One region of the Allobosea sp. F3-2 genome, then DNA from elsewhere that is predicted to be linked to it. Evidence: predicted binding sites of a transcription regulator. Region 1 holds the regulator's gene; the other holds the start of a gene.
What was found. The regulator HrcA, encoded in region 1, represses chaperone genes, less so after heat shock. The targets are predictions, from matches to a motif close to GTTAGCACTCNCNNNNNGNGAGTGCTAAC.

Region 1 (15,847 bases):
CGCCTGCGCTTCACGCTGCGCCATGGCAGCCACCGGCAGCGCAGCCTGCAGACAGCGTGGAACGCGCAGGGGTCCGACGCCTTCCGGTTCGAGGCGCTCGAAAGGCTGGAGGACGAGGATATCGCCTATGTGCTCGATCGGGTGCTGAAGGAGCGCCTCGCCCACTGGCAGGCAAAGCTCAACGCCGAGGCGCTCTAGAATGCAGGCGGCGCGCTGGAGCGCCGCCGCTCAGTCGTCCATCTTGAGGGCGGCGATGAAGGCTTCCTGCGGGATTTCGACCTTGCCGAACTGCCGCATCTTCTTCTTGCCTTCCTTCTGCTTCTCCAGAAGCTTGCGCTTGCGGGTGGCATCACCGCCATAGCACTTGGCCGTCACGTCCTTACGCAGCGCGCGGATGGTCTCGCGGGCGATGATCTTGCCGCCGATCGCGGCCTGCACCGGGATCTGGAACATATGCGGCGGGATCAGCTCCTTGAGCTTCTCGCACATGGCGCGCCCGCGTGCTTCTGCGCGGGTACGATGGACGAGCATCGAGAGCGCGTCGACCGGCTCGGCATTGACCAGGATCGACATGCGCACGAGGTCACCCTCGCGATAATCGGTGATCTGGTAATCGAAGGAGGCATAGCCCTTCGAGATCGACTTGAGGCGGTCATAGAAGTCGAAGACCACCTCGTTGAGCGGCAGATCGTAGACGACCTTGGCGCGCGAGCCGACATAGCCGAGGTCGATCTGCAAGCCGCGGCGGTCCTGGCAGAGCTTCAGCACCGAGCCAAGATATTCGTCCGGCGTGAAGATGGTGGCGCGGATCCAGGGCTCCTCGATCGCCTCGATCTTCATCACATCCGGCATGTCGGCCGGATTGTGCAGCTCGATCGCGCTGCCGTCGCGCAGGCGCAGGCGGTAGACGACCGACGGTGCCGTCGAGATCAGGTTGAGGTTGAACTCGCGCTCCAGCCGCTCCTGGATGATCTCGAGATGCAGCAGGCCGAGGAAGCCGCAGCGGAAGCCGAAGCCGAGCGCCGCCGAGGTCTCCATCTCGTAGGAGAAGCTGGCGTCGTTCAGGCGCAGCTTCGCCATCGCGCCACGCAGCAGCTCGAAATCGGCGGCGTCGACCGGGAAGATGCCGCAGAACACCACCGGCTGCACCGGCTTGAAGCCCGGCAGCGGCTCGGCGATCGGCTTCTTCTCATCGGTGATGGTGTCGCCGACGGCGGTATCGGCGACCTCCTTGATTGAGGCGGTGAAGAAGCCGACCTCGCCGGGGCCGAGTTCCTTCACTTCCTGCATCTTGGGCTTGAACACGCCGACGCGGTCCACGCCATAGGAGGCGTTGGCGCGCATCATGCGGATGGTCATGTTCTTCTTGAGCACGCCGTCGATGATGCGCACGAGCACGACGACGCCGAGATAGGCATCGTACCAGCTATCGACCAGCATCGCCTTGAGCGGAGCCTCCGGGTCGCCCTTCGGCGGCGGCAGCTTGGTGACGATCGCCTCCAGCACGCCCTCGATGTTGAGGCCGGTCTTGGCCGAGATCGGCACGGCATCCGAGGCGTCGAGGCCGATCACATCCTCGATCTGCTCCTTGATCCGCTCGGGATCGGCGGCGGGCAGGTCGATCTTGTTGAGGACGGTAACGATCTCGTGGTTGGCGTCGAGTGCCTGGTAGACGTTGGCGAGCGTCTGCGCCTCGACACCCTGCGAGGCGTCGACGACCAGCAGCGAGCCCTCGCAGGCCGCGAGCGAGCGCGAGACCTCATAGGCGAAGTCGACATGGCCGGGGGTGTCCATCAGGTTCAGGATGTAGGTCTTCCCATCCTTCGCCTGGTAATCCAGCCGCACCGTCTGCGCCTTGATGGTGATGCCGCGTTCCTTCTCGATATCCATCGAGTCGAGGATCTGGTCGCTCATGTCGCGGGCCGCGACGGTGCCGGTCTGCTGGATCAGACGGTCGGCCAGCGTCGACTTGCCGTGGTCGATATGCGCGACGATCGAGAAGTTGCGGATATTGTCGATGGTGCGGGTGCTCATGCGCGCGCCATAGCAGTGAAGCCGCCTGCCGCCAAGCGCCGGCCCGCAAATGCGCCTGCGCCGGGCAGGCTTGCCATTCTAATATAAGAGAATTATTCTCTGATTCATGGAATTCGAGAACGACATCGAGATCGACCGGTTGCTAGGGCAGCGACTGAAGGCCGCCCGCCAACGCCATCGCCTGACGCTCGACGGGCTCGCTAAGCGCAGTGGCGTCAGCCGTGCCATGATCTCCCGGGTTGAGCGCGGCGAATCGAGCCCGACGGCCGCGCTGCTGGTCCGGCTCGGCTCCGGCCTCGGCCTCTCGCTCTCGGCACTGCTGGAAGAAGATGCAGGAACCGGGCCTCTGGCGCGCCGCGACGCCCAGCCGGTCTGGCGCGATCCGGCGAGCGGCTATCTGCGCCGCAACGTCTCGCCGCGCCGCACGGGCTCGGGCTTCGAGATCGTCGAGGTCGAACTACCCGCCGGTGCCGAAGTCCGGCTCGACAATGCGAGCGGCGCGCCGGCACTCGACCAGCAGGTCTGGGTGCTGCAGGGCCGCCTCGACCTATCGGTCGACGGCCTCCTTCACGAGCTCGCCGAGGGCGACTGCCTGCAGATGCATCTGCGCGGCGCCATCATCTACCGCAATCCAGGCACCACGCCCGTTCGCTACGCCGTCATCCTCGCCGCCAAGAGTGGCGCCTTCCCGGGACATATCGCATGAACGCGACCACCCTCACCGTTGCTGTCGAGGCGCTTGATGCCGAGGCCGCCACAGCTGCCATCCCGGCGCTGGCGGAAATCCTGCGCGATTGCGTCGCCAACGGCGCCTCTGTCGGCTTCATGAACTGGAACACGCTGGCCGACTATGAGCGCTTCTGGCGCGATGTCGCGGCGAGCGTTGCGGATGGGCAGGTCATCCTGCTCGCAGCGCGGACCGCAGACGGCCTCGTCGGCACGGCGCAGCTCCATCTGATCGGCAAACCGAACCAGCCGCACCGGGCCGAGATCGCCAAGGTGCTCGTACATTCGCGCGCGCGCCGGCAGGGTATCGGCGAGGCGCTGATGCGCGCGGCCGAGGCGATCGCGCGGGAGAAGGGCCGCGACCTCCTGGTGCTCGACACCGACGAGCACGGCGCGGCAAGGCGGCTCTACAATCGGCTGGGCTGGACCGAGGTCGGCACCATCCCGCGCTATGCGCTGATGCCGGACGGCGCCGATTGCGGCTCGACCTTCTTCTACAAGGAACTACGCTGAGGGAGCACTCCTACCGTCAGCTCTTGCGTGCCCTGCGCAGCATGACGGTCGGGCCGGCCTGCTTGCCCGTGCTGCAGGAGACCTCGGCGATGTCAGCGAACTGACCGGCTTTGAATGTGCAGTCCCGCGGGTGACCGAACATGCGCTTGCCGCTGCAGTGAACGACGAAGCTGTTGACCTTGGCGCTTGCGGTGGCGCCGATCTTGGAACCGCTGCCCGTCAACATGCATTCGACATAGCCCCCCGGATCATTTCCCTCAGCATCACTTCCTGGCCGACGACATCGATGACCAGGCCGAGATGACCTTCGCGCTCGGCGAGGAGAACCCAGTCACCCTTGAGATCCGAAAGGGCGGGCGCCGCGGCGAGAGGCCCGATCAGGGCGGAAACAGCTCCGCATACCGCGATGCCGCGGCACGCCATGCGAATCCATCTGCCTCGCATCATCCCCTCCAGTGCTCGACCGGCGCGAAGACGGCGCGCGACGGTGAATTCCTCTCGAAACCTTCGCGACGGTCGGCGACGCGCTCCTCCGCAATTCCCGCGATACTGCGAAACAGAAACAACCCAGCCCCGACGGCCGCCGCCGGAACGAGGCCAGCGGACCCGAGATACGGCAGGGCGCCGACAGCGAACTCACCGAGGGATTTCACTGCGTCGCCAGCCCCGGACGCCGGCGTGAAGATGGTTTTGAAGATGCCTTCGACCGCCTGACCGACGCCGGGGATCGCTCCCAGACCGCCGAGGATACCGGCGGCGCCGACGCCAATGGCGGCTTTGCGATTATTGTCGGCAGCCACAATTGCAGGCACGCCATCATCATACAGGTCTCCCGGTGTCGCCCGTGCTCGCGCCCGCGCGATCGGCATCGGCAACCCACCGGCGAGAGCGAGTAACGTCGCATCGTCGGGCAGCCCCGTCGCCGGCAGGCCGTTTTGCATCTGAAAGGCGAAGAGGGCCCCGGAGGTGATTGGACCGAAGAGGCCATCGACCTTGCCCACAGAATAGCCCAGACGAGCCAGCTGCTCCTGCACGCGTTCCATCTCGGTCCGTCCGCGCGTGACCGAGGGCGAGGGAGTCGTTGCAACGGTTCCGGGCATGCGCAGCCGCGCGGCCCAGGCTCCGTAGGCCGTTTCCAGGCGTGTGTCGTAACGGTTCGCAGCGTAGCCCTTGCCGTTATAGCGATACGCAAAACCCGCCCAATCGCGGCTCCGCAAGGCCTGCATCATCGCCGGATTCACCGCGATGAAGCGCAGCATCGCCTCGATCTGCGCAGTCGCGCCCGTCGCCATGTTCGCGATCATGTCGGTGGCCGAGGCGTAGCCCAGCGCGACCGCATTGAAGCCCATGATCTGACCGAGCCCCCAAGAGGCGGAACGGTTGGCGAGTTCCTCATGGATCGCCCGGGCACGCTGCAGCAGGCCGAGACGGCCTGCACGCCCCTGATCGGCATATTGCGAGGAGCGCTGCCAGCTCGGGATGGCGAGGCCCTCCGCTTCCGCCCGCACCAGAAGGGACGGCGCGGCCTCGCGCAGCAGCCGATGGAAGACATGCTTCTCGAACAGGAAGACGGGCGTGATGCCGTCAGCCTCGAAAGCGCGACCGTTGCTCTCGACCTCGACGACGGCGAGGGCCGCGGCCGGCTCCAGCCCCTGTCCCTGGGCCAGTCGCGTGATCTCGTTGACGATGTCCTGCGTGAAATCGACCATAGGCTCCCCCCTTCGATCAGAAACGCAGATTCGCGCCCGTCCGATGTTCGTCGACACGCTGGGCGGTGGTCGCCTGGGCGTTGCGCCAGAGCATGACGGCAAGCACGATCAAGATAATCCAGACTCCGCCTTTCGACCCCAGAAGGACCGGCAGGAGTGTCGGCAGGGAGCTTCCCGCCTCGTCGGCAACGGCTGCGGGCATGACCCAATCCGTCACGGAGGGCGATTGCACAACCTGCGTTGAAGCTGCTTCAGCCTTGGTGGCCAACTGACCCGTCTTCTCGAAGAGGCCTGTTCGCGCATCGGTCAGCCCCAACACGCCAAACAAGGCAGTCGCGAGCGCCAACCAGCGACCGCGGTCGGTCAGCGCGATCGTCTCCGAACCCTCTCGCTTCAGATCCCGCGCCGTCTCGTTGCGCCGCTCCGGCCAGAGCGGCATCGGTTCGCCCTTCCGAAGCTGGAACCAGGTCCGCGCGTCGACGATGCCGGTAGGCGGAATGCCATTGGCCTGCTGGAACGAGAAGACAGCAGTCATCGTCCGCAGCCCGTAGTCGCCATCTTCCTTCCCGACTGGATAGCCCTGCTCCTTCAGGAGCCCCTGAATGGCCTCGATCTGATCGACGGAATCGGGATTTGCGCCAGGGCGCAGCGGCAAGAATTCAAGGAGCGCCTGCCCACCATCAATCGCGCCGAGCACTCCGCGCTGCTCGTCCTCCAGGGCCTCCGTCGTAACCTGATCGTCTGGCACACCGAGCTGCAGGATATTCGGCAATAGGCCGCTGGTCGCGACCGGAGCGCGCTCGGTTGGCCAGCGATAACCAAGCAGCCTGGACTTCGGATAGCTGGAGACCTTGACGCTGTCCCCCTGGTTGCCGCCAAGCAGGAGCAGTTGGTCATCATCCTCGCGCAGAAAGAAGCCAACATGGCCATAAGAGCTGTTTGCCCCGTTGCGAGAAAGAACGACGATGCAACCTTCGCACGGCTCATCGAGCTTCGTACCGAGTTTGAGATAGCTCCGCGCCATCAGCGAGCGGCTCGAGGCGTAGCCGGAAAGCACGAGGCAGGCGCCGACGAAAGCCGCGCACCACGCCTCTTCGTCGCTGCGAACCTGGCCATGTCCCGACAGACGGAACATCTCCAATATCCGCGGCTCAGCCGCTGTGCCCTTGTATTCGGTGATACCTCGAAGGGTATTCGCGATCAGCCACCATGGGGACGACATGGGCACCTCATGCAACTTATGGTTGCACGATCAATGCATATGCGCCTCTTCAACGCAATGCCGTAGCGGCAACTGCGTTAATGCGAGAGGTTCATGAGAACGCCGGCCAGTGCCCGGCGCCTCGGTCTCGCAACCGTGAAGGGGGCTTCCGTCAGCCTTCGGCCTGAGCCGCGCCGCGGATATAGGGCTCGACCGGGCCCTTGAGCGTGATCGTCATCGGGCGGCCGAAGCGGTCCTTGGCGTTGCCGGCCGCGACCTTCACCCAGCCCTCGGAGACGCAGTACTCCTCGACATTGGTCTTCTCGACGCCCTTGAAGCGGATGCCGATGTCGCGCGCCAGCACCTCGGCGTCGTAATAGGGGCTGTCCGGGTTGACGGAGAGGCGGTCGGGAAGCTGCTCTGACATGGGCCTTGGCTCTTACGGGTTCGGGGCGCTTTCGCGCGGAGATAGCCTCATCCGCGGCGGAAGCCAAATTCTTCAAGATGGAAACACGCGGTCATTCCGGGCTTGACCCGGAATCCATCGTAGAGCGCAGGAGCGCTACGATGGATTCCGGATCGGCGCGGCGGAGCTTGTCCTTGGGCCAACCGAAGGTCGGACCCGAGGGCCGCTTGTCCGGAATGACGGCGTATGTCCTCAAAGAGATGTTGCGCGTCAGCGCTCGCCGTCGAGCAGGCGGCCGACGACCTTGGCGGTGTAGTCGACCATCGGGACGATCCGAGCATAGTTCAGCCGCGTCGGGCCGATGATGCCGACAACGCCGACGATGCGCTGCTCGGCATCGCGGAAGGGCGCCGCCACCATCGAGGAGCCGGACATCGAGAACAGCTTGTTCTCCGAGCCGATGAAGATGCGCACGCCGTCACCCTGCTCGGCGCGGGTCAGGAGGTCGATGACGTCGGTCTGCGTCTCCAGATCGCCGAAGAGCAGGCGGATGCGCTCGAGATCCTCCTGCGCCTTGAGGTCTTCCAGCAGGTTGGCCTGGCCGCGGACAATCAAGTGGCGGTCGCTGCTCGGGCCCGACGAGGTGGCGATGCCGTTCTCGACCAGCCTCGCGGTCAGCGCGTCGAGCTCGCGCTCCATCTGCGTGCGCTGCGTCGCGATCTCGCCGCGCAGCTCAGCGAGCGTCTTGCCGATGATGCGGGCGTTGAGAAAGTTCGCCGCCTCGCTCAGCGCCGAAGCCGGCAGGCCGGGTGGCAGCGCCAGCAGGCGATTCTCAACCGTGCCGTCCTCCGCCACCAGCACGACGAGCGCGCGGGCGGGATCGAGCCGGACGAACTCGATGTGCTTCAGCCGCGGGTCGGCCTTGGTGGTGACGACAACACCAGCACCGCGCGACAGGCCGGAGAGCAGGGCCGAGGCTTCGGTCAAGGTCTGGTCAAGGCTGCGATTCGTCGCGGCAGCCCTGATCTGCGCCTCGATGCGCGTACGCTCGTCCGAGGTGAGGTTGCCGACTTCCATCATCGCATCGACGAAGAAGCGCAGCCCTCGCTCCGTCGGAAGGCGGCCTGCAGAGGTATGCGGTGCATAGATCAGCCCCGCCAGCTCGAGATCGGTCATGACGTTGCGCACCGTCGCCGGCGAGAGCGACATCGGCAGCAGGCGGGCGATGTTGCGCGAGCCGACCGGCTCGCCGGTCGTCAGATAGCCGTCGACGATCTGGCGGAAGATCTCGCGCGAGCGCTGGTCGGTCTCGACCAGGGTGCTCACCGTTTCCGGGCGGGGTGTGTGGGCGCTCATGAGCCTTTGCGGACGAACCGTTCCTCCATCCTATTGTCGTCGTGCCGTGCGCATGGATCAAGGGGCGGAATGGGCCTCAGCCTTGCCGTATAGGGCGGGAGAGCCTACAAGCCGCCACTTCTCCGCAAGACAGGATCATTTCATGCGACCCTCCAAACGCGCCGCCGACGAGATGCGCAAGGTCACGCTCGAACGCGGCGTGGTGCGCTATGCCGAGGGCTCCTGCATGGTGACGTTCGGCGAGACCAAGGTTCTCTGCGCCGCCACCGTCGAGGAAAAGGGGCCGCCGTGGCTGCGCGGCACCGGCAAGGGCTGGGTTACCGCCGAATATTCGATGCTGCCGCGCGCCACGCATGAGCGCACGCGCCGCGAGGTCACCTCCGGCAAGCCGTCGGGCCGCACGCAGGAGATCCAGCGGCTGGTCGGCCGCTCGCTGCGGGCCGTGGTCGACCTGACCGCGATCGGCGAACGCCAGATCGTCGTGGACTGCGACGTGCTGCAGGCCGATGGCGGCACCCGTACGGCCTCGATCACCGGCGCCTGGGTCGCGCTGCACGATGCGCTGAAGTGGATGGAAGGCCGCGGGCTGCTCAAGGGCACCAACCCGCTGAAGGACCATGTCGCCGCCGTTTCCTGCGGCATCGTCGCGGGCCAGCCGGTGATCGACCTCGATTATGTCGAGGATTCCGGTGCGCAGACCGACGCGAATTTCGTCATCACCGGCGCAGGCGGCCTGGTCGAGGTGCAGGGCACGGCGGAAGGGGCGCCCTTCTCGGAGGAGGAGCTGCTCGCGCTGCTCAAGCTCGCCAAGGGCGGCGTGTCCAAGCTCGTCACGCTGCAGAAGGCTGCGGTGGCGTAGGCTCCCGCGTCATTCCGGGGCTTCGCGGCAGCGAAGAGCCCGGAACCCATGAACACTGGCCTTGCCGATGATCCGTGACGCTTCTTGAATAAGATCGCGATGATGCAGCCTGACGACAAAAACCTGTGTTCATGGGTTCCGGGCTCGCTCCTGCGGAGCGCCCCGGAATGACGGGGTCGCATCGCCTCCTCACCGGCAGGGTCGTGATCGCGACCCACAACCAGGGCAAACTGCGCGAGATGCGTCAGCTGCTGGCACCCTACGGCATCGAGCTCGTCTCGGCCGGGGAGCTCGGCCTGCCCGAGCCGGCCGAGGACGGCACCATGTTCTCGGAGAATGCGGCGATCAAGGCGGTCGCGGCGACCAAGGCGAGCGGCCTGCCGGCGCTCTCCGACGATTCGGGCGTTTGCATCGACGCGCTCGACGGGGCGCCCGGCCTGTTCTCGGCCAACTGGGCCGGTCCAGGCAAGGATTTCGCCCCGGCGATCGCGCGCGTGCAGATGGAGCTGGCGAAGCGCGGCGCCGCCACGCCCGACAAGCGCAAGGCGCATTTCGTCTCGGCGCTGGTGATCGCCTGGCCGGACGGCCACCAGGAGCTGTTCGAGGGGCGCGTCTTCGGCACGGTCACGCATGAGGTTCGCGGCGCGGGCGGCTTCGGCTACGACCCGATCTTCCTGCCCGATGGCCACGAGAAGACCTTCGGCGAGATGACGACCGACGAGAAGCACGGCATCCCGGCCGATGGCTCGCCCGGCCTGTCCCACCGCGCGCGTGCCTTCCACGCGCTTGCCGCCGCCTGCCTGAGGAAGCCGGCGTGAGCGCCCCGGCCGCCCTGTCCGAGCGGCCGCGCACCTCGCATCCCACCGCGGATGCGGGCTTCGCGGTCTATGTGCATTGGCCGTTCTGCCTGGCCAAATGCCCCTATTGCGACTTCAACAGCCATGTCCGGCTGCAGCCGCCGGACCAGGCCCGCTATATCGCAGCCTTCCGCCGCGAGATCGCGCATCGGGCGGCGCTGGTGCCGGGCCGCACGGTGTCATCGATCTTCTTCGGCGGCGGCACGCCCTCGCTGATGGAGGGCCGCACGGTCGGCGCGATCCTCGACGCGATCGGGGAGCACTGGGCGGTCGATCCCAATTGCGAGGTGACGCTAGAGGCGAACCCAACCAGCGTCGAGGCCGGGCGCTTCCGCGACTTCAGGGCGGCGGGCGTCAACCGCGTCTCGCTCGGCGTGCAGGCGCTGAATGACGCGGACCTCAAGGCGCTCGGCCGGATGCATTCGGCCGAGGAGGCGCTGGCGGCGGTCGCGATCGCGCGGCAATATTTCGAGCGCTACTCCTTCGACCTGATCTATGCCCGTTCGCCGGCGCAGACGCCGACGCTCTGGCGCGCCGAGCTGGAGCTGGCGATCAGTCATGCGGCCGAGCATCTTTCGCTCTACCAGCTCACCATCGAGCCGGGCACTGCCTTCGAGCGGCTGTTCCGGGCTGGCAAGCTCGCCATTCCCGACCATGACGCTGGCGCGGCGCTCTATGAGACGACGCAAGAGATCACGGCCAAGCACGGACTGCCGGTCTACGAGATCTCGAACCACGCCAGGCCGGGCGCGGAGTGCCGCCACAACCTCGTCTACTGGCACTATGGCGAATATGCCGGCGTCGGCCCCGGCGCCCATGGAAGGCTGGTGACGGCGCAGGGCCGCATGGCGCATTCGACCGAGAAGCGGCCCGAAATCTGGCTGGAGCGCGTAGAGGCGGAAGGCCATGCGCTCGTCGAGGACGAGCGCCTGAGCGAGGAATCGCAGGGCGACGAATATCTGCTGATGGGCTTACGCCTCGTCGAGGGCATCGACCCGGCCGTGTTCAAGGCACTGGCGGGCCGCGAGCTCAACGCCAAGCGCGTCGCCAGCCTGATCGACGAGAAGCTCCTGATGCACCGGCAGGGCGGCCGGCTCGCGGCGACACCGGACGGCGCGCTGCTGCTCGACGCACTGGTAGCCGACCTGGCGGCTTGAGCGGAATCACGGACGGCGTGAACGCTGTCGTCATGCTCGCCCCTGTGGCGAGCATCCACGTCTTGAACACAGCACGTCGTGAAGGAAGACGTGGATGGTCGGGACAAGCCCGACCATGACGGACAGCGGACGAAAAGTCGCTCAGCCCTTCCCCAACCGCACGCCCGTCTTCGGATCGAAGACATGGACCTTGTCGGGATCGACCGTGATCCAGAGCCGGCCTTCCTGCGCGGCGACATCGCCCGTCGCCGCCTGCATCACGAAGGGCTGGCCAGCGAGCTTGCCGTGGAAGAGCTGGGTTGCGCCGAGCTCCTCGATGAACTCGACGTCGAAGGGCAGCGAGCCCGCTTGGCCTTCCGAGGCGATCTCGATGTCCTCGGGACGCAGGCCGATTTCGACCGGCGTCTGCGCCGCCAGATCCTCGCGCAGGTCGCGCGCCTCGAGGATGGCGTCGCCGAGCGCGACGATGCCGTGGCCGTCGACGGTGCCCGGCAGGATGTTCATCGGCGGCGAGCCGATGAAGGTTGCGACGAACTTGCTGGCCGGCTTGCGATAGACCTCGGCCGGCACGCCGATCTGCTCGACCTGGCCGGCATTCATCACCACGAGCTTGTCGGAGAGCGTCATCGCCTCGACCTGGTCGTGGGTGACGTAGATCGAGGTGACGCCGAGCGCGCGCTGCAGCTTCTTGATCTCGACGCGCATCTGGACGCGCAGCTTGGCATCGAGGTTCGAGAGCGGCTCGTCGAAGAGGAAGACCTGCGGCTTGCGCACGATGGCGCGGCCCATGGCGACGCGCTGGCGCTGGCCGCCGGAGAGCTGGCGCGGCCGGCGCTCCAGGAAGGGTTCGATCGCCAGGATGCGCGCCGCCTCCTTCACCCGCTTGTCGATCTCGTCCTTCGGCGTGCCGCGATTGCGCAGGCCATAGGCCATGTTGTCGTAGATGTTCATATGCGGGTAGAGCGCATAGTTCTGGAACACCATGGCGATGTCGCGGTCGGCCGGCTCGATCTGGTTGACGACGCGGCTGCCGATCGCGACCTCGCCTGAGGAGATCGTCTCCAGCCCCGCGACCATGCGCAGCAGCGTGGACTTGCCGCAGCCGGAGGGGCCGACCAGCACGCAGAAGCCGCCGTCGGGAATGTCGAAGGAGACGCCCTTCACGGCCTCGACGCCGCCGGCATAGACCTTCTTGACGCTGTTGAGAGTGACCTGGGCCATTCGCGGATTACTTCTCGGTTTCGACCAGGCCCTTCACGAAGAGCCTCTGCATGGCGATGACGACGAAGACGGGCGGCAGCATCGCCAGCATGGCCGTGGCCATGGCGAGCTGCCATTCGGTCAGAGCGTCGGCGGTGACGATCATCTTCTTGATGGCGATGACGATGGTCTGCATCGAGTCCTTGGTCGTCACCAGGAGCGGCCAGAGATACTGGTTCCAGCCATAGATGAACTGGATCACGAACAGCGCCGCGATCGTGGTGATCGAGAGCGGCAGCAGCGTGTCCTTGAAGAATTTGAACGGCCCGGCGCCATCGATCTTCGAAGCCTCCAGCAGTTCGTCCGGGACCGTCATGAAGAACTGACGGAAAAGCAGCGTGCCCGTCGCCGAGGCGATGAGCGGGATGGAGAGACCCTGATAGGTGTCGAGCATGTTGAGATCGGAGACGATCTTGAAGGTCGGAAAGATACGGACCTCGACCGGCAGCATCAGCGTGATGAAGATGATCCAGAACGCCGCCATGCGGAACGGGAAGCGATAATAGACCACCGCATAGGCCGAGAGCACGGAGATGAAGATCTTACCCAGCGCGATCGCCATCGCCATGACGAAGGAGTTGAGCATCATCCCGATCACCGGCTCGCGCGTCGTGCTCGAAGTCCCGACGAAGAGGATGCGGTTGTAGTTCTCGAAGAAATACGGCCCCGGATAGAGCGGCATCTGGCCGTTGATCACGGTCGAGGCATCCCAGGTCGAGGCGACGAAGGTCAGCCAGACCGGGAAGGCGACGATCAGCACGCCGATCGTCAGGATGACATAGGCGATCGCGTCGCCAAGGCGGCGGTCCTCGACCATCAGATCCCCTTCCCCATCTCGCGCAGCAGCCCGGCCAGCGCTTCGGCGCAAGCGTCGAGGCAGGCCTGGCCTTTCTGCGTCGTGGCCCGGCGTGCATCGCCGACCACGCCGGTCTCGGTCATATCCCGGAAGGAACGATGCCGCGACACGGTCGCACGTCCGGGCAAGCCGCCGCGGGCGCCAAAGGCCTCTCCAAGACGCGCGTCGCGAACCGAGCCCGGCGCCAGCACCATCATCATCGAAGTCTCGACCTCGCAGGCATGCTGCACGCCCTGCTGGTCCTCCAACAGCGGCCCGAGCGCGTCCTGAGCCAGCAGGAAATAGGTGGTCGCCTCGACATGCAGCCGCGTCTCGCGGGCGAAATCGGGCAGGAAGGCGGTCAGCGCGGCGATGTTGCCGCCATGGCCGTTGACGATCAGCACGCGGTGGAAGCCGTGGCGCTCGATGCTCTTCAAGAAGGCGAGCAGCACCGCGCGATAGGTCGGGATATCGAAGGTGAAGGTGCCGCCGAAGGCCATGTGATGTTCGGCCATGCCGCACCACAAAGTCGGCGCGACCACCACCTCGACGTCGGCCGCGCGCTCTGCTGCCGCCTTGCAGACACCGCTGCACAGGATGGTGTCGACGCCAACGGGCAGATGCGGCCCGTGCTGCTCGATCGAGGCGACGGGGAGGACGATGATGGTGTCCTTCGCCGCCTTGGCGCGCAGCTCCTCGGCGGTCAGGTCCTGCCAGAGCACGGAGGCCATCAGTAGCTCACCTTGCGTTCGATGAAGCGGAACTGGATCGCGGTCATGGCGATGACCATGATCAGCAACACCACGGACTGCGCCGCCGAGCCACCGAGATTGGAGCCGCCCTTGCCGTCGGAGAAGACCTTGTAGACCAGCGTTTCCGTCGCGCCCGAGGGGCCGCCGCCGGTCACCGTGTCAATGATGCCGAAGGTGTCGAAGAAGACGTAGACCATGTTGACGACGAGCAGGAAGAAGGTCGTCGGCGAGAGCAGCGGGAAAACGATGGTCCAGAAGCGGCGCATCGGCCGCGCGCCGTCGATCACCGCCGCCTCGATCACGCTCTTCGGGATCGACTGCAGGCCGGCGAGGAAGAACAGGAAGTTGTAGCTGATCTGCTTCCAGGTCGCCGCGAGGATGACGAGCAGCATGGCGTGGTTGCCGTTGAGCCGCGGATTCCATGGAATGCCGAGCGATTGCAGCCCGCGTGCGAGCATGCCGAGCGAGGGATCGAACATGAAGATCCAGAGCACGCCGGCGATGGCGGGCGCCACCGCATAGGGCCAGATCAGCAGCGTCTTGTAGACCTCGGCGCCGCGGATCTGCCGGTCGGCCATCACCGCGAAGAGCAGCGCGATCGACAACGAGAACACGCAGACGAAGGTCGAGAAGATGACGGTGTTGATGAAGGCCTTGAGATAACCGGGATCGGCGAAGAGCGTCTGGTAGTTCTCGAACCAGACGAACTCCGTCGAGGTGCCGAAGGCGTCTTCCAGCAGGAAGCTCTGCCAGACCGCCTGGCTCGCCGGCCAGTAGAAGAACACGACGGTGATCGCGAGCTGCGGCAGCAGCAGCAGGAAGGGGATGGTCAGCCCCTGGAAGTACGCGTTCTTCTGCATCGGCTTCCTTGAACGAGACAGCCATCCCGGACGCATTTGTCCGGGATGGCCCTAGGGATGCAAGAGCGATCGATCAGCGCTGGGCGGTGCGCTCGAACTGGCGCAGCATCTGGTTGCCGCGCTCGGCCGCCGCGTCCAGCGCCGCCTGCGGCGACTTCTGGCCGTTCAGCGCCGCCTCCAGCTCCTCCGACCAGATGTCGCGGATCTGGACGAGGCTGCCGTAGCGCAGGCCCTTCGAGTTGTCGGTCGGGGTCTTGTTGGTCAGCTCCAGGATCGGGGTCTCGAGATAGGGCTTGTCCTTGTAGAAGCCGGAAGCCTTGACCTTCTCGTAAGCCGCCTTGGTGATCGGCAGATAGCCCGACTCGGTGTGCAGCTTCACCTGACGGTCGACATCCGAGAGGAAGGTGAAGAACTTGGCGACACCCTTGTACTCGTCAGCCTTCTTGCCACCCATCACCCACAGCGAGGCGCCGCCAATGATCGAGTTCTGCGGCGCACCCTGCACGTCCGGATAATACGGCATCGGCGCGTTGCCCCAGTCGAACTTGGCATTCGCCTTGACGTTGCCGAAGAAGCCCGAGGAGGTCAGGAAGATCGGGCACTCGCCCGAGGTGAAGCGGCCCTCGCCGTTATTGGTGCGGCCGGAATAATCGTAGGTCTTGTCCTTCTGCAGCTCGACCAGATTGGTCCAGTGCTTGAGGAAGGCCGGGCTCTTGTTGAAGTTCAGCACGGCGTCGAAGCCAGCCATGCCGTTGACCTTGGTCGAGAGCGCCACGTTATGCCAGGCGCCGAACTGCTCGATATTGGCCCAGGTCGCCCAGGCATTCGAGACGCCGCACTTGTCATAGCCGGCAGCCTTCAGCTTCTTGGCGGCCTCGAAGGTCTCGGGCCAGGTCTTCGGCGGCTTCGCCGGATCGAGGCCCGCCTTCTTGAAGGCGTCCTTGTTGTACCACATCACCATCGAGGAGGAGTTGAACGGCATCGAGAGCATGTCGCCCTTAGCCGTCGAATAATAGCCGGTGATCGCGGGGAGATAGGCGTTCGGGTCGAACTTCTCGCCGGCTTCCTTCATCACCTCGTGGACCGGCTTGATCGCGCCCTTGGCCGACATCATCGTGCCGGTGCCGACCTCGAAGACCTGCAGGATATGCGGCGCCTGGCCGGCGCGGAAAGCGGCGATGCCGGCGTTCAGCGTGTCGGGATAGGAGCCCTTGTAGACGGGAACGACCTTGTAGTCCTTCTGCGAGGCGTTGAAGTCCTCGGCGAGCTTGACGACCACGTCGTTGTTGGCGCCGGTCAGGGCGTGCCACCACTGGATTTCG
Region 2 (15,847 bases), 1.2 Mb from region 1:
CCGATATTCGGCTCGTCTACTGGGCTGGCGGCAACCCGTTCCATCACCATCAGAACCTCAACCGGTTCCTTGAAGCGTGGAAGCGGCCTGAGGCGGTGATCGTCCATGAGAGCTGGTGGAATCCGCTCGCCCGCCATGCGGATATCGTGCTGCCGGTGACCACCCAGCTGGAGCGCAATGACATCGTCTGCTCCAGCCGCGATCGGCTCCTTGCCGCCTCGCATCGGGTCAGTGCGCCCTTCGGGCAAGCGCGGAACGACTACGACATCTTTGGCGCTTTGGCGGCTGCGCTCGGCGCGGAAGTGGTCTTCACCGAGGGCCGGGGCGAGGAGGACTGGCTGCGCTCCCTCTACGAGAAAGCACAGGAGCGCCTCTCTGCTCTTGGGTTCAATCCGCCGGATTTCGAGACTTTTTGGGAGGAGGGGGCGCTGCTGTTTCCTGAGCCGGAACAACAGCCGTCGCTGCTCGAAGCATTCCGGAGCGATCCGGTCGGAGACGCATTGCCGACGCCCTCCGGTAAGATCGAGATTTGGTCCGATCGGATCTCTTCCTTTGGCTATGACGATTGCCTCGGCCATCCCGCTTGGCTGGAGCCACGTGAGTGGCTCGGCGCCGGCAAGGCGACCCGGTTCCCGCTGCACCTGATCTCGAACCAGCCCAAGACAAGGCTCCACAGCCAGTACGATCAGGGGAGACATTCCCGCGCCGCCAAGATCCGAGGCCGCGAGCCCGTCCGCATCCATCCTGCCGATGCCGCAGCACGCCGGATTGGCGACGGCGACATCGTGCGCCTGTTCAACGAGCGAGGCGCCTGTCTTGCGGCGGCAGTTCTGAGCGAGGCGGTTCGTCCCGGCGTCCTGCAGCTTGCCACGGGCGCCTGGTATGATCCGGCGATGCCCGGCGTGGCCGGAAGTCTTGAAAAGCACGGCAATCCCAACGTGCTGACCCATGATCTGGGTACCTCGCGCCTGGGTCAGGGGCCGAGCGCACAATCCTGCCTCGTCGAGATCGAGCGCTATGAAGGCGAGTTGCCGCCCGTGACCGCGTTCGATCCTCCCTCGATCGTCAACCGCTCATAATGACACAAACCTGCGCGGAGATATCCATGCTGATCACGAGAGCCGATTCGAACGGGCGCCGCAGTCGCGCCGTCGTGCATAACGGCACGATCTATCTGGCGGGACAGGTCGCGGATGACCGCTCAATCTCTGTGGCGGAGCAGACCGCGCAGGCGCTGGCGAAAGTAGACGACATGCTCGCCCGTTGCGGCAGCGACCGGACCAAGATCCTGTCGAGCATCATCTGGCTGAAGTCGATGGACGACTACAAGGCGATGAACGAGATCTGGGATGCCTGGGTCGATCCCGACCACGCGCCTGCGCGCGCCTGCGTCACAGGCGACATGGCCTATGCCGACATCCTCGTCGAGATCATGGTCGTTGCCGCCGCCTGATGCGCGCTGATGCGTTCTTGTTGGATGAACCCGAGGAGACAGCCGATGCCTCGCCCGAAAGCGATCGAATACAGTGAAGCCAGCAATGCGGTGAAAGCCGTCTACGACGAGATCAAATCCGCCAGGAAGCTCGACGACGTCAACAACTTCTGGAAGTACCTCGCCAATGATGAAAAGACCTTGCGCCGGACATGGGACAGCGTCCGGGAGGTCATGGCACCGGGAGCGCTGGATCCCCTCGTCAAGGAAATGATCTACGTCGCTGTCAGTGTGACCAACAATTGCGGCTATTGCATCGCCAGCCACAGCGCCGCCGCCGCCAAGGCGGGCATGACGCCCGAGCAGTTCGGCGAGCTTCTCGCTGTGGTCGGCATGGCGAACGAGACAAACCGCCTGGTGAATGGTTATCGCGTGCCGATCGACCCAGCGTTCGAAAGATAGTCACAGCGATTGTTGGTGGCTCGCCAATCAAAGCTACCCGGTAGCGTCCCGCGCTCCCGGGGAATTCTCCTCGTAGGACGAGGTTGGAGCGATGCTTCGTGTAGGTCTTGTCGGACTAGGCCGTATCGCACAGACATTTCTGAGTCTTCGAAACGAAGAGGACAGCGCGCACTGGAAAGTTGTTGGAGCCATCAAGCGGAACATTGCTGCCGACGACAAGGCGGATTTTCCCATAGTCGACAGCCTCGACAGTATGGGGGCATTAGAACCAGATCTGCTGATCGACTTTTCCGGGCCGAATGCGCTCAATAGCTATGGGGCAAATCTGCTTCGCCTGGCCGATGTTTGGACTGTCGGGGCTGCGGCGCTTGTCTCCGAAATGCTCGAAAGCGACCTGCGCGACGTTGCGCGGGAAACGGGACATCGTCTGCGTCTTCTGCCAGGCGCGATTGGCGGATTGGACGCACTCTCTGCAATGACAATTGACCCCAGCTCGACAGTTTCGATTTTCGCCTACACCGCATCGAAACCGGTTGCGTCGGGAATTGTCGACAACGCACGATCAGTCGTCAGCTCAAGTCGTGGTGTCAACGTCATTGCTGCCGCGGCACTCGCCTCGCAAGGGCTGGACCGTACTCCGGTCGACCATGTTGCGGTTGGCGACGGAGAACAGCGCAGATTCGTGATCGAGGCCAACGGTGGCTTTGGAGCGCTGCGCGTAAGCATCGATCCTGTGGTCGATGCAAAGTGTGGCACGATGCTCGTGGCGGCGAGCGCCATCGTTGCGCTGCGCAACAGCTACCGCTCGATTTGGGTCGGTTGAGAACATCGCTAAACACAGCAGCATCCGCTTCTCCTGGCTCGCCAGCATCTTGACGTGCACCGGCTTGAACAGGCCGACGCGCATCATCTGCGCGATGCCACGAGCGTCCTGACGGTCCGACTTGTTGACCTGTTGCACCTTCAGGAGCGGCTTCAGGTGCCGCGTCTCAATGCAGATCACCGGCAGGCCTGCTGCCGCCAAGCCGTTCACCAGCCACTGCGAGAGCGGACCGGCCTCAATCCCGATCCGACCATAGTCGCCACTGATGGACGTGAGCAGCACGACGAGATCGTCCGGCTCGGTCGCAACCTTCTGCTCGAACACAACCTTGCCGGCTTCGTCGACGACGCACACCGCCGTCTCCTTCACCAACACGTCAAGACCTACGAAATGCGCCATCGCCGTCGCTCGCTGCGAGGTCAGGCCCTACCTCTCCGGCGCCGTATGTGATGAGGCTGCGCACTCCCGCTCCCAGATCGCGCACAGCCACTGCGATACGCTATCTTTCGGGCGCCCAGCCAAACTTGGTCATGAACGTGCCGGCTCGTGATCCTAATTGGCCCCTCAAGGCCTATCGGCTCACCGGCCTCTATGTTTGGGGCGCTGCTGGCGTAAGACCGTGACGGCGCATGATATCCGCCATCCTGGCCCGGTCCGGCGGACCACCGGCTGCGGCGTTGACCACCTCAAACGCCTCGCGGAAATACTCCGGACCGATCTCGGCCGGCGTAATCACGCAGAGCATCTTCGCGTCCTTGCTTCCGTTGTTATCGAACCGATGAACGGCGCCTCGCGGAATGCACAACGCCTGTCCCGGCCCGACATCGATGTGTTTTCCGTTGACGGTCCAGGTCAGCACACCGTCTACGCCGTAGATCGTCTCTTCGTAATGGTCGTGGCTGTGCGCTGGAGCTGGCAGACGCTGCGCGGCCGGGACCATCAGCTCAAAGGCCGCAATGCTGCCGTTCGAGTTATCTCCGGCCAACAAGAAGCGAACCGCGAGCCCTTTGGTGGCGATGGTCTCGTCGGACGGATTGACGTGAGGGCCTATGACTGGCTGGGGCATTGTCCGAGCTCCCTTGGTAAATTACATTTACTAGCTCACGGTAAACGCCGTTTACCGAAAGTCAATGCTCTCTCCCTGAAAGTTCGTCGATGAAAACCGAGGACATGCTGATCGGCGCCTTGCTGCGCGTTCCGGCCCAAGCGATCCAGCGCCGGCTTATCAAGGAGCTCAACGCTGCCGGTTTTGACGAGCTGCGCCTGCCGCATATGGCGGTCCTACAGTTTCCCGGGCCGGACAAGGTTCGTCCGGGTACGCTCGCCGAGCGCGCCGGCGTGAGTAAACAGGCCATCAACCAGCTGCTGAGGAGCCTCGAGGGTTTCGGCTATATCGTCCGGTCCGACGTTCAAGGTGAGGGCGGCGCGCGGCTGATCCATTTTACCGAACGCGGGCACGCCGCATTCTCCAAGATGGTCGACGTATTGCGCGACATCGAGCGCGAGTGGAGCACCGAACTCGGGCCCGAGCGTTTCGCCCAGCTCAAAGCGCTGCTGTTTCTCGTCTGGGATAGTCCGCTGGCTCGCTAGCCGAAGGCATTTTGCGGATTCCTCGGCTTATGCGAGGCGACAGATCATACGGCCCGTCGCATCCAAATCTCGGAATGCTCGCTTTTCTGCAGCTTGTGGTGGCTTAGGCGACCTTTGCAGGGTCTGCTTTTCGGAGGCAGTCGCAACCACGCGGTGAGGGCCGGACATGACCCCTTCTCGGACGTTCCCAACGTCAGATTCCAAGCCGTGGTTCGAAGCGAAGTTGTGAAGGCAGGAACTGGCGCGATGCTGAAGTGGTGTGCCGAACGCGAGGGGGCGGTTCCTTCCCGAACATGTCAAGGGCACTATTGTTCAGGCGCTTGTGTCCGACTATGCGACCTTGTCCGTGCCTGTTGAACGGGCATAGTTGGCCCAAAGCTGGCATTCAGAAGGTCCGCTTGCGGGCGGCGCGATGAGGGCCGGTCCTGACACTGGCTGTGTCAAAACGCTGCTCTGGATCGCGAAGCGCGAGTTCGCGGCTGAGAGGCTGTACTGGCACGCTGCGATCGTTGGCCGGTACGAGCGGGAATAACGTGAAAATGCTCCGGCTCGGGCGAATCCCCCAATCGCACGCAATTCATTCTCGACAAGGACAGCTTCCGGTCGGACCTGCGCCAAAGTAGAATGGGCCGCCGAAGGCGGCCCATGGCGTTATCAGTATCGCTAATGCGATCGTGTGTTGGCTAGTAGTCCATTCCACCCATGCCAGCCATGCCGCCGCCCGGCATTGCCGGCGCGTCTTTCTTCGGCGCTTCAGCAATCATGGCTTCGGTCGTGATCAGGAGCCCAGCGATCGAAGCTGCATCCTGCAGGGCAACCCGGACGACCTTGGCCGGGTCGACGATGCCGGCCTTGAGCATGTCCACATACTCTTCCGTCTGCGCGTTGAAGCCGTAGCTCTGGGACTTGTTGTCCGTGATCCGGCCGATAACGGTCGAGCCCTCAACACCCGCGTTTTCCGCGATCTGGCGGATTGGAGCTTCCAGCGCCCTGAGCACGATGCTGATGCCGGCTTGAACATCGGGGTTACGATTGCTGAGCTTTCCGATGGCGCCTCTCGCGCGCAGCAATGTTACGCCGCCGCCCGGCACGATGCCTTCTTCGACCGCCGCTTTCGTGGCGTGCATGGCATCCTCGATGCGGTCCTTCTTCTCCTTGACCTCGACCTCGGTCGCGCCGCCGACCCGGATCACCGCGACGCCGCCGGCGAGCTTGGCCAGACGCTCCTGGAGCTTCTCGCGGTCGTAGTCCGAACTGGTCTCCTCGATCTGCGCCTTGATCTGGGTGATGCGGGCCTCGATCGCGATCTTGTCGCCCGCGCCGTCGATGATCGTGGTGTTCTCCTTCTCGATGTGCACCCGCTTGGCGCGGCCCAGCATGTCGAGCGTCACGTTTTCGAGCTTGATGCCGAGGTCTTCCGAGATCGTCTGGCCTGCGGTCAAGACGGTGATGTCCTCGAGCATGGCCTTGCGGCGATCGCCGAAGCCCGGAGCCTTGACGGCCGCCACCTTCAGGCCGCCACGGAGCTTGTTGACGACAAGCGTGGCCAGAGCCTCGCCTTCGATATCCTCGGCGATGATGACCAGCGGCTTGCCGGACTGCACGACGGCCTCGAGGATGGGCAGCAGCGCCTGCAAGGACGACAGCTTCTTCTCATGGACGAGGATGTAGGGGTCTTCCATCTCGGCGACCATCTTCTCGGCATTGGTGATGAAGTAGGGCGAGAGATAACCACGGTCGAACTGCATGCCCTCGACGACGTCGAGCTCGGTCTCGGCGGTCTTGGCCTCCTCGACGGTGATGACGCCCTCGTTGCCGACCTTCTGCATGGCCCGGGCGATCATGTCGCCAATGGCCTTGTCGCCGTTCGACGCAATTGTGCCGATCTGACTGATTTCCTCGGAGGAGCCCACCTTCTTCGCCCGGGCCGCGATGTCTTTCACGACCGCGGCTACGGCGATATCGATGCCGCGTTTCAGGTCCATCGGGTTCATGCCGGCCGCGACCAGCTTGAGACCTTCTTTTATGATCGCGGCGGCAAGCACTGTCGCGGTCGTGGTGCCGTCTCCCGCGAGATCATTGGTCTTCGAGGCGACTTCGCGCACCATCTGGGCGCCCATGTTCTCGAACTTGTCGGCGAGCTCGATCTCCTTGGCGACAGCGACGCCGTCCTTGGTGACGCGCGGCGCCCCGTAGGACCTGTCGATGACCACGTTGCGACCCTTGGGACCGAGCGTGACCTTGACCGCGTTGTTGAGGATTTCGACGCCCCGCAGCATCCTGTCGCGTGCATCCGTGGAGAATCTCACGTCTTTGGCAGCCATGACTTGGAACTCCGGTGGGTCGCGACGAGCGGGGCGTGGCTCAGGCCGCCTTCTTTTTGAGCGTGGCGGTGCCCTCGATCACCCCCATGATGTCGGATTCCTTCATGATCAGGAGATCCTGGCCGTCGATCTTGACCTCGGTGCCCGACCACTTGCCGAACAGGACGCGATCGCCCTTCTTGACATCGAGCGGGGTCAGCTTGCCGGCTTCGTCGCGGGCGCCAGGGCCGACGGCGACGACTTCACCCTCCTGGGGCTTTTCCTTGGCGGTATCGGGGATGATGATGCCACCCTTGGTCTTCTCTTCGCCTTCAAGGCGCCGGACCACGACGCGATCATGCAGCGGACGGAATTTCATGAATTCCTCCATATCGACAATTTGCACGAACTGGCGGGCTCTCGACCGGAGCCTCTGCGGCCGACGATCCGGCGCTCCATCCGCTTCACGTCGGACGGCTCAGTACCGAACACAGAACAACTGTTAGCACTCTTGCTAATTGCGTGCCATTGGATTTGATGGGCGCCTTGGGCCTCCGTTTAATGTCACAGACCGGCTGCGCGAGGCCCGGCACACGGTGCTGGACCTACTCGCGGCTAACGTGCTGCGGCTGGAGGCGTGGAAACCGGATGACTGATTAAGCCGGTGGGGCAACGTCGGCTTCCGGGCGACATGCGATAGTCAGCTACTGGCGCCGCTCACCCTTTCGAGCGCGGTCCGAGAATACAAACTCATCTCGCCGCGGGCAGCAATGGCGTAGCCTGCTGAAGGTGTAACCCGCACAGATCCAGAAACGCGGCCGCAGGCTTTCGCCAGACTCTGGCTGCCCGGCAAAGATGTTGACCGCAACACCATCAACCGATGAGCTACGACCGGATCGTGGCGGTCAAGGCTTCCTTAGTCGCCTGCGGCGTATCCGCAACCGTTGTTCAGCCATCGGCCCAACGCTGCTGCAGGGCCGAGACCGACATGTAATCGTAGGAGAAGTCGGAAATCGCCCAATAGCGCAGGCTGTCCTGCTGGAATGCCCAGAGGTGATCGTAGATCTTCTTGAAGTTCGGGTTGGCGGCTGACATCTCCGCATAGAGGTCTCGGGTAATCTTGTAGCTCGCCTTGAGGATGTCGTTCGGCAGAGGCCTTAGCTGGGCGCCGCCGGCGAGCAGCCGTTTGAGAGCCACCGGGTTGAGCATGTCGTATTTTGCCTGCATGTCGTGGCCGGCAGCCATCGCGCAGGTCTTCAACGCCCTCTGGTAGGCGGGCGGCAGGCTGTTCCACTTCTCGAGATTGATGAAGAAGCTCAGCTCGGCGGAGCCGTCCCAGAAGCCCGGGTAGTAGTAATAGGGCGCGACCTTGGCGAAGCCGAGCTTCTCATCGTCATAAGGGCCGACGAACTCGACCGCATCGAGCACGCCGCGCTCCAGGGCCGGATAGATGTCGCCCGCCCCGAGCTGCTGCGGGACGACCCCCATCTTCTGCAGCACATTGCCGCCGAGCCCGCCGATGCGCATCTTGAGGCCCTGCAGATCGGCGGCCGACTTGATCTCCTTGCGGAACCAGCCGCCCATCTGGGATCCCGTATTGCCGCCGGGCAGATTGTAGAGATTGAACTTCGCGTAGAACTCGTTGAGCAGTTCGAGGCCGCCGGCCTGGAAGAGCCAGGCCTGCATCTGCCGGCTGTTCGGGCCCCAGGGGATCACCGTGCCGAAGGCGAAGGCGGTGTCCTTGCCGATGTAGAAATAGGAGCCGGAATGGCCCATCTCGACGGTGCCGTTCGAGACCGCATCGGCGACCTGAAGGGCCGGCACGATCTCGCCCGCCGCGAAGACCTGGAGCTTGAACCGGCCGTCGGTGACCGCCGACAGGGCCTCGGACAGATAGGTGCAGGCTCCGTACAGCGTATCCAGCGATTTCGGATAGCTCGACGCCAGGCGCCATGTGATGGACGGCATGCTCTGCGCGATGGCGGGCGATGCGATCCCGGCGGCGGCGCCGGCGCCGGCACCCTTCAGAAATAATCTGCGCTGCATTGAGGTCGTTTCCTGCCTGATGTTCTGGTTAGCCGAAGCCGGCGCTCGGCAGCATGGCATGCGCCGATCGCGGGCCACAATCGACGCAGCCGGCATCGACGCCCTGCGGGAACAGCGGGTCGGGACGGCAGGGCGGTCTCGCGCTCCCTTCAGTCCGAAGTGCTCGCTTCCATCAGCTTGACGACCACCGTCAGCAGGCGATTTGCCGGCGTCGCGACGCCGAGCCTTTCGCCGGCCCGGACGATGTAGCCGTTGAGATGGTCGATCTCGGTCGGCTTGCCCCTGGCCAGATCCCGGGCGGTCGAGGAGAGCTGATCGGGCATCGTGGCGGCGAGGCCGAGCACCTTTGCAAGCAGGCCGTCCTCGATCCGCACGCCGCAGGCGCGCGCCACGGCGAGGCCCCAGCCTGAACATCTCGGCGAGCGCCGGGCTCGCCGGCCCTGAGCCGATGACGAGCTCGCCGCGGCCATGATGACGGACATGCCCCGACCGGGACATCTCTGCCGCGACATAGACGGCCGTCGGGATCACCGGCCTTCCCAGGACCTGCTGCAGGCGCTCGGCATTGTCGACGCCGTTCTGCAGGCTGAGGATCGTAGCGCCGGCCTCGAGATGAGGCCCATTTCATGGCCCGCCGCGACGGTATCGCCCGATTTGACGCAGAACAGGACGAGTTCCGCATCGCTCACGCCCGACGGCTCGGCGGTTGCCGTGACCGCAAGGGATTCGGTGAAGGCTGCGGTCTCCAGGGTGAGGCCGTGATCCCGGATCGCCTTCACATGCTGCGGCCGCGCGACCAGCGTGACCGCATGACCGGCCCGCGCCAGCATGGCACCGTAGTAGCAGCCGACGGCGCCCCCATCACAGCGATCTTCATCGATTCCCCTCCTGCCGGGGCGACAGTATTCCTGCGCCGGTCCGTCTCGGCCACAGGAAGCTGTCGTCCAGCTCGGCGGGATCCGGGCAGCCGAGATGGATGAGCGTGTTCATGAACTCGTCGCGCAGGATGTCGATGATCGCCTTCGGCCCGTCCGACAGGCCCAGGGCCGCGACGGCGAACAGAAAAGGGCGCCCCATCAGGACGAAGTCGGCGCCGCGCGCCAGGCTGCGGGCGATGTCGTCGCCGGTCCTGACGCCGCTGTCCAGAATGATGGTCAGAGCGTCGCCGCAGGCTTCGCGGATGGCGGGCAGGACCTCGATCGGCGCGGGGGCCGCATCGAGCTGACGCCCGCCATGGTTGGAGACGACGATGCCGTTCGCGCCCAGCCGTGCGGCCGTTCGGGCGTCCTCGGGGTTCAGGATGCCCTTGATGACCAGGTGATGCGGCCAGGCCTTGCGAATGCCTTCGATCCGGCTCCAGTCGAGGGCAGGGCAGGAGAGCTGGCGGGAGACGAATTCGGCATGTTTCAGCCCGCTCATCGCTCCCCTGTTGTCAATGAAGTTCGCCATGCCCAGGCGCGTGCCGAACAAGGCTCTCATCAGCCAGGCCGGGTGTCGCCCGACATCGAGGATCGTGCGCAGCGAGGGGCGCAGGGGAATGGCCAGGCCATTGGCCAGGTCCCTGACGCGCTTGGCCGGAACGGGAATGTCGACCGTTACCACCAGCGTGGTGACGCCCGCCTTCAGCGCCCGGTCGATCAGGGCAGCCGCGGTGGCTTCGTCGGAGCCGGGATAGAGCTGGAACCAGAGATTGTCCTGCGCGATATCGCGGATGGTTTCGATCGACGTCGTCGCCGCCGTCGACAGGACATAGGGGATGTTCCGCTCCCTGGCGGCGCGGGCGAGGGCGCGGTCGGTCCCGGGGCGGATCAGATCTGCAAATCCCATCGGCGCGACGCCGAAGGGCGCGGCGTAGCGGCGGCCGAAGATCGTCACCACCGACGTCGCAGCCGAGCAGTCGCGCAAGGCCTGCGGCAGCAGGGCGATCTCCTCGAAGCGTGCGCGATTGCGCGCAAGCGCGATCTCCGACCCTGCGCCGCCCTCGACGAAATCGAAGATGGCCCGCGGCAGGTGCCTGCGCGCGATCTCGGCCATCTGACGTGTGGTGAAGACGCCCTTGGTCGGCACCACCTCGTTCCTCCTTCGCAGCCTGGCGTCCTGCGCTGGCGACATGCCCATGACGGACGGATGCGCAAGTCCAGAAACATCACGAATGCAAGGCAGCCGGAAGGTGCCAGAGCGCGACCGGGGCCGGACTTCCGGTCATGGGCCGATGGTGCCACGGGGCTTCAGCCGGCAGCGAAGGCCCTCGAAAGTGTCGCCACGCCGCCTTCGTCTTCGTTTGCGGCCAATTTTCGCCTGAGCGTAACGAAGACACTGAATTGCAACGCACTCGATGCTGGAGGATCGGAGGTTGAGTTTAGGGTTTGATATTTACGACGGCGCGGGTCGATGAGATTCCCCGGACGAGAACGGACGTTTTTTGTGCTAGTTGTCAGAGTCTGCTTTCCGGCAACCGCCGAATGTCGGCAAATGGCGCATTCCCCAGATCGCATGTTGAGGCTCTGCTTATCCCTCAGCTCCACGGATTGACAGTATCGTATAGGTATATTATCCTATAATCGCCGGCCCGATCCTGTGCCGCCGAACGCCAGGCATGATGTGCGACCCCGTCGAGCCGCCGGGCGGCTTCGATCCGCGCGAGGGCTTCCGTGGCGGTCAGCTTTCCCGGCACGATGGAGGCAAGCGTCGCGAAGCCCGGCGCTGACGAGGCCGATCGTCGTCATCGTCACCGCGCTCGACGACTGCACGAGCAGCGTGACGATGGAGCCCCAGAAGGCGCCGGAGAGCGGCGTGGCCGCCGCCTTGCCGAGGACGGTGCGCAGGGCGGATCCCGCCAGCGCCTTCAGGCCGTCGGTCATGACGGTCATGCCGAGCAGGAACAGCCCGACGCCGCCGAGAATGGCAATTGCTGTCGACATGCACGTCTCAGCCCCCTGTGCTTCGCGCACCGAGCTCGTCGGAGTCATAACGTCTGCCGAACCGATGCCATAGCCTCCCCATTGCGCCGACGCCCCGCAGCGGTGGCGAGCGATAGCGTCATCGACGTGCGGGAGCCCGACGACTTCCGTCCATGGTGCTTCCCCGAAGGTTGTTTCCAGGCCTAAACTGCGCCATGACGCTGCGTTCAGCTCCAAATAATCTAAAGGTTTCCGCAAAATCGGGTGGCTCGAATTCGCTGTTTTACCTAGCCGGTATTGTTTCATCCGGGAGGTCATGTTTCTATGCGGTGTTGAAGCGACACAGTTGGGATGCCAGCCGTGGACCGCAGGCATTTCTTGCAAGCAGGCCTATGCGGGGCGGCTGGGGTGGTTTCAGCCCAGTCTGGTTGGGCCCAACCGTCTGCGCCACGCCGCATCGGCATGTTGGTCAATGGTGGTCCCGGAGCGTTCCATGAGGCGTGGCGCCGTACCTTCGCGCAGGATTGCGCACAGCTCGGCCTGATCGAGGGGCGAGACTTCACCGTTGAGCCTCGCTTTGCGGAAGGCCAGCTCGGCCGTCTGCCGGAGCTTGCCACGGAGCACGTTCGTCAGGGCGTGGATGTCATCGTGGCGCTCGGAGGACCAGCCGCCAACGCAGCGCGGCGGGCAACGCCGACGATCCCGGTGATCTTTGCCATTGTGACCGACCCGGTTGCTCTCGGGCTGGCCGAAACCGCGCAGAGGCCGGGGCGCAACGCGACGGGCATCACTAGCCTCGACCCGCGGCAGGCCGAGGCGCAAATGCGGCTGCTGAAGGACGTCTTTCCGGGGATGGAGCGGGTCGCGGCCTTGAGCGACCAGACGATCCCCGGAGCCGATGCTTCCGGTCTTGCGCCGATCGATCGTGCGAACAAGGCGGCAGCCGAAGCGCTTGGATTGCGCCCACAGATCGTGAAGCTGCCGGCGCCCACCGCCGCTGCGCCTGATCCAGATTTCGATGCCGCTTTCGCAGCCATGGTACGGGACAGTGCCCAGGCCGTGGTGGTCTTCGATACGCCACTCAACTTCAGCCACGGCAAGCGCCTCGCTGATCTCGCGGTGACACATCGGCTGCCGACCATGTTCGCTGGCGGCATGAGCGCTGTGGGTGGCTTGATCACCTATGGCACATCGGTCGCCGACACTTGGCGCCGTCTCCCGGCCTTCATCGACAGAATCTTCAAGGGCACGCCTCCGGGAGAGATCCCGGTCGAGTTCATCACGCGGCGCGAGCTCATCTTCAATCTCAAGGTTGCCCAGAGCATCGGCGTCACGATTCCGCCCGAGCTCTTGGCGCGGGCGGACCAGGTGATCCGATGAGTCCGCAATTGCTCAGCCGCCAGCGCTGCTGAACGCCTCGCTGCGGGGATTGATGCCAAGCGTCTGTTGGTCCATCGGCGCCGGGTATTCCTCGTCCAGCGCGGACAAGGCTTCTCCGGACAGTGCCGCTTTGAGCTTCGCCTGGTCCAGCTCGCCCTCCCAGCGGGCCATGACCAGCGTCGCAACGCCGTTGCCGATCATGTTCACCAAGGCTCGGGCCTCGCTCATGAAGCGATCGATGCCGAGGATCAGCGCCATGCCGGCGACCGGGATCGCCGGGACGACGGAGAGCGTGCCGACCAGCGCGATGAAGGAGGCGCCGGTGACGCCGGATGCGCCCTTCGAGGTCAGCATGGCAACGGCGAAGATCGCGAGCTGCTGATGCAGGCTTAGATCGGTGTTGGTCGCCTGCGCCACGAAGAGCGCCGCGAGCGTCATATAGATCGAGGTGCCGTCGGTGTTGAAGACATAGCCCGTCGGCACGACGAGGCCGACCACCGGCTTGGAGCAGCCGGCGCGCTCCAGCTTCTCCATCAGGCTCGGCAGGGCCGAGTCGGAGGAGGAGGTGCCGAGCACGATCAGGATCTCTTCCTTGATGTAGGCCAGGAACTTCAGGATGCTGAAGCCGGCCCAGCGGGCGATCAGCCCGAGCACGCCGAGGACGAAGATCAGGCTGGTCAGGTAGAAGGTCGCGATCAGCAGGAAGAGCGGGCCGAGCGAGGAGACGCCGTAGCGGCCGATGGTGAAGGCCATGGCGCCGAAGGCGCCGATGGGCGCGAGCCGCATGATGACATTGATCGCCCCGAAGACGAGCTTCGAGCCGGCATCGATGACGTCGCGCACGGGTCTCGCACGCTCGCCGAGATGCGAGAGCACATAGCCGAACAGGATCGAGATCAGCACCACCGGCAGGATGTCGCCCTTGGCGAAGGCATCGACCACGGTGTTCGGGATGATATTGAGCAGGAACTCGGTGATCGTCTGCTCGCCAGCCTTGCCGGCGTAGACTTGGACGGCCTTGGCGTCGAGTGCGGAAGGGTGGGCGTTGAAGCCGGCGCCCGGCTTGACGACATTCGCGACGACGAGGCCGATGACCAGCGCCAGCGTCGAGACCGCCTCGAAATAGAGCAGGGCCTTGCCGCCGACACGGCCGACTTTCTTCATGTCGCTCATGCCGGCGATGCCGGAGACGACGGTGCAGAAGATCACCAGCGCGATCACCATCTTGATCAGCTTGATGAAGCCGTCGCCGAGGGGTTTCATCTCGACGCCGATCGATGGCCAGAAGTGGCCGAGCACGATGGCGAAGGCGATGGCGATCAGAACCTGGACGTAGAGGATGTTGTACCAGCGCTTGGCCGGCCGTGGTGAAGGATGATCTGCAGCCATTTTTTTCCTCCCTGGGCGCATGGCGTCGCCGCCGCGGACGGGTGCGTCCGCGCTTGGTGTGGTTCTTGGCTAGGCGTCTGGCAGTCTCTTCATGTCGCCGGCTCAGGCCGGCGATGGGGCCTGGAGAGGCATGACGAGCAGGATGGAGGCCGGCTCGCCGGTATCATTGCTGAGCTGGCGCCCTTCGCCGGGCGCGATCCGGCAGGAATCCCAGCGTTGCAGGCTGACCTTGTCCTGTCCGTTCGAAACAGTGACCGTGCCGTCGAGCACGACATAGAGCTTCTCGACTGCGGAGGCGTCGAGTGTGGTGCCGCCGCCGGGGGCAATGGTCGAGACGCCGAGCCAGGCGGTGTCGGCCGGGCCGGCTTCGCGGCCCTGCAGCCGCACCATGCGCATCAGCGCATGGCCAGGGGCGTCATAGGGCGGGGCCTCAGTGAAACGAACGACATGCATGGTTCACGCTCCCGGCACGAGCACGACGCGGTCGCGCGAGGAGCCCATCACCGCCTGATAGGCGGCATGGGCGTCAGCGAGCGGGTAGATCGCGCTCTGCTTGATCGGAAAGGGCTTCAGGAAGCCGTCGGTGAAGCCGGGAGCGAGATCGCGCAGGATCGCGCCGGTCTCGACGGAGCTCAGCGCGATGGTGTCGATGCCGACATAGGTATGGCGGCCCTTGTAGAAGGCCAGGATGTCGAAGGTGACGAAGCGGTCGATCACGGCGATGAAGATCGCCCGGCCGCCGACAGCCATCGATTTCTGGCCGATCTCGTAGAAGGGGTCGCCGACCGTGTTGAAGACGATGTCGGCGCCCTTGCCCGCGGTCAGCTCGCGCACCCGCGCCGGGACATCCGTGCCGCTGGCGGAAATGATCTCGACCGGGGTGCTGGCATGGCCGGCATAGGGCTCCTCGCGACGCACGACGCCGATCACCTTGGCGCCGCGCCAGCTCGCGATCTGCGCCGCCGCCTGGCCGACCTTGCCGTTGACGCCGAGGATCAGCACGGTCTCGCCCGCCTTCGGCAGGCCGGCGCGCCGCAGGCCCTCCCAGGCGGTGACGAAGGGGACGCCGATGCCGGCGGCTTCCTGCATCGTGACGCCCGCCGGGACCGCGACGACCGCCTCGGCCTCGACGATCAGATGACTCGCATGGGAGCCGTCCTGGCGGATGCCGAGATCGCCGGAGGAGCCGAAGACCGACTTGCCGATCAGCGCTTCCGGCCCGGCCACGATCTTGCCGGCGAAATCGCGGCCGGGCGTGCGCGGGAACACCGCATAGGGCATCAACCCGGTCGCCGCCTTGGCGTCCGACGGGTTGACCGCCGCAGCCTGGATCTCGACCACGACCTCGTGGTCGGCGAGCGGGCGCAGCGGCCGCTCCTCGATCGGGAGCGCGATCTCCTCATAGCTCGCCGCCTTGGCGTGGAGCCGCAAGCCCCGCACGGTCAGCAGGTGGTCGAGCGGAGCCTGTCGGGCGACGGTTTCCTGGACGATGGCTTTCTGGGCGAAGGACATGGTGGTTCGA

Region 2: a site for HrcA is predicted at 7,112-7,140, ahead of groES (co-chaperone GroES). Genes of this name have one in related genera too.

Annotation. Positions count from the first base shown of each region.
Region 1 covers NZ_CP042331.1:4,124,771-4,140,617, forward strand. Annotated here, with positions in the region: gene FQV39_RS18930 (GIY-YIG nuclease family protein) at 1-198, shown strand, start outside; gene lepA (translation elongation factor 4) at 229-2,034, opposite strand; gene FQV39_RS18940 (helix-turn-helix domain-containing protein) at 2,141-2,740, shown strand; gene FQV39_RS18945 (GNAT family N-acetyltransferase) at 2,737-3,273, shown strand; gene FQV39_RS18950 (hypothetical protein) at 3,290-3,499, opposite strand; gene FQV39_RS18955 (hypothetical protein) at 3,493-3,696, opposite strand; gene FQV39_RS18960 (N-acetylmuramidase domain-containing protein) at 3,717-4,982, opposite strand; gene FQV39_RS18965 (TIGR02594 family protein) at 4,999-6,210, opposite strand; gene FQV39_RS18970 (DUF3297 family protein) at 6,356-6,610, opposite strand; gene hrcA (heat-inducible transcriptional repressor HrcA) at 6,860-7,945, opposite strand; gene rph (ribonuclease PH) at 8,088-8,804, shown strand; gene rdgB (RdgB/HAM1 family non-canonical purine NTP pyrophosphatase) at 8,972-9,622, shown strand; gene hemW (radical SAM family heme chaperone HemW) at 9,619-10,818, shown strand; gene FQV39_RS18995 (sn-glycerol-3-phosphate import ATP-binding protein UgpC) at 10,960-12,039, opposite strand; gene ugpE (sn-glycerol-3-phosphate ABC transporter permease UgpE) at 12,047-12,895, opposite strand; gene FQV39_RS19005 (creatininase family protein) at 12,895-13,644, opposite strand; gene ugpA (sn-glycerol-3-phosphate ABC transporter permease UgpA) at 13,644-14,525, opposite strand; gene ugpB (sn-glycerol-3-phosphate ABC transporter substrate-binding protein UgpB) at 14,599-15,847, opposite strand, start outside.
Region 2 covers NZ_CP042331.1:5,304,432-5,320,278, forward strand. Annotated here, with positions in the region: gene FQV39_RS24545 (molybdopterin-dependent oxidoreductase) at 1-1,079, shown strand, start outside; gene FQV39_RS24550 (RidA family protein) at 1,106-1,453, shown strand; gene FQV39_RS24555 (carboxymuconolactone decarboxylase family protein) at 1,499-1,894, shown strand; gene FQV39_RS34455 (DUF108 domain-containing protein) at 1,986-2,717, shown strand; partial or broken gene FQV39_RS33875 (IS110 family transposase) at 2,733-3,116, opposite strand; gene FQV39_RS24570 (cupin domain-containing protein) at 3,307-3,783, opposite strand; gene FQV39_RS24575 (MarR family winged helix-turn-helix transcriptional regulator) at 3,873-4,307, shown strand; gene groL (chaperonin GroEL) at 4,991-6,631, opposite strand; gene groES (co-chaperone GroES) at 6,672-6,989, opposite strand; gene FQV39_RS24590 (TRAP transporter substrate-binding protein) at 7,559-8,656, opposite strand; gene FQV39_RS34250 (ketopantoate reductase family protein) at 8,806-9,048, opposite strand; partial or broken gene FQV39_RS34255 (2-dehydropantoate 2-reductase) at 9,155-9,250, opposite strand; partial or broken gene FQV39_RS34460 (ketopantoate reductase family protein) at 9,298-9,630, opposite strand; gene FQV39_RS24600 (alpha-hydroxy acid oxidase) at 9,530-10,726, opposite strand; partial or broken gene FQV39_RS24605 (Na/Pi symporter) at 11,350-11,577, opposite strand; gene FQV39_RS24610 (ABC transporter substrate-binding protein) at 12,019-12,936, shown strand; gene FQV39_RS24615 (dicarboxylate/amino acid:cation symporter) at 12,949-14,325, opposite strand; gene FQV39_RS24620 (cupin domain-containing protein) at 14,428-14,778, opposite strand; gene FQV39_RS24625 (quinone oxidoreductase family protein) at 14,782-15,837, opposite strand.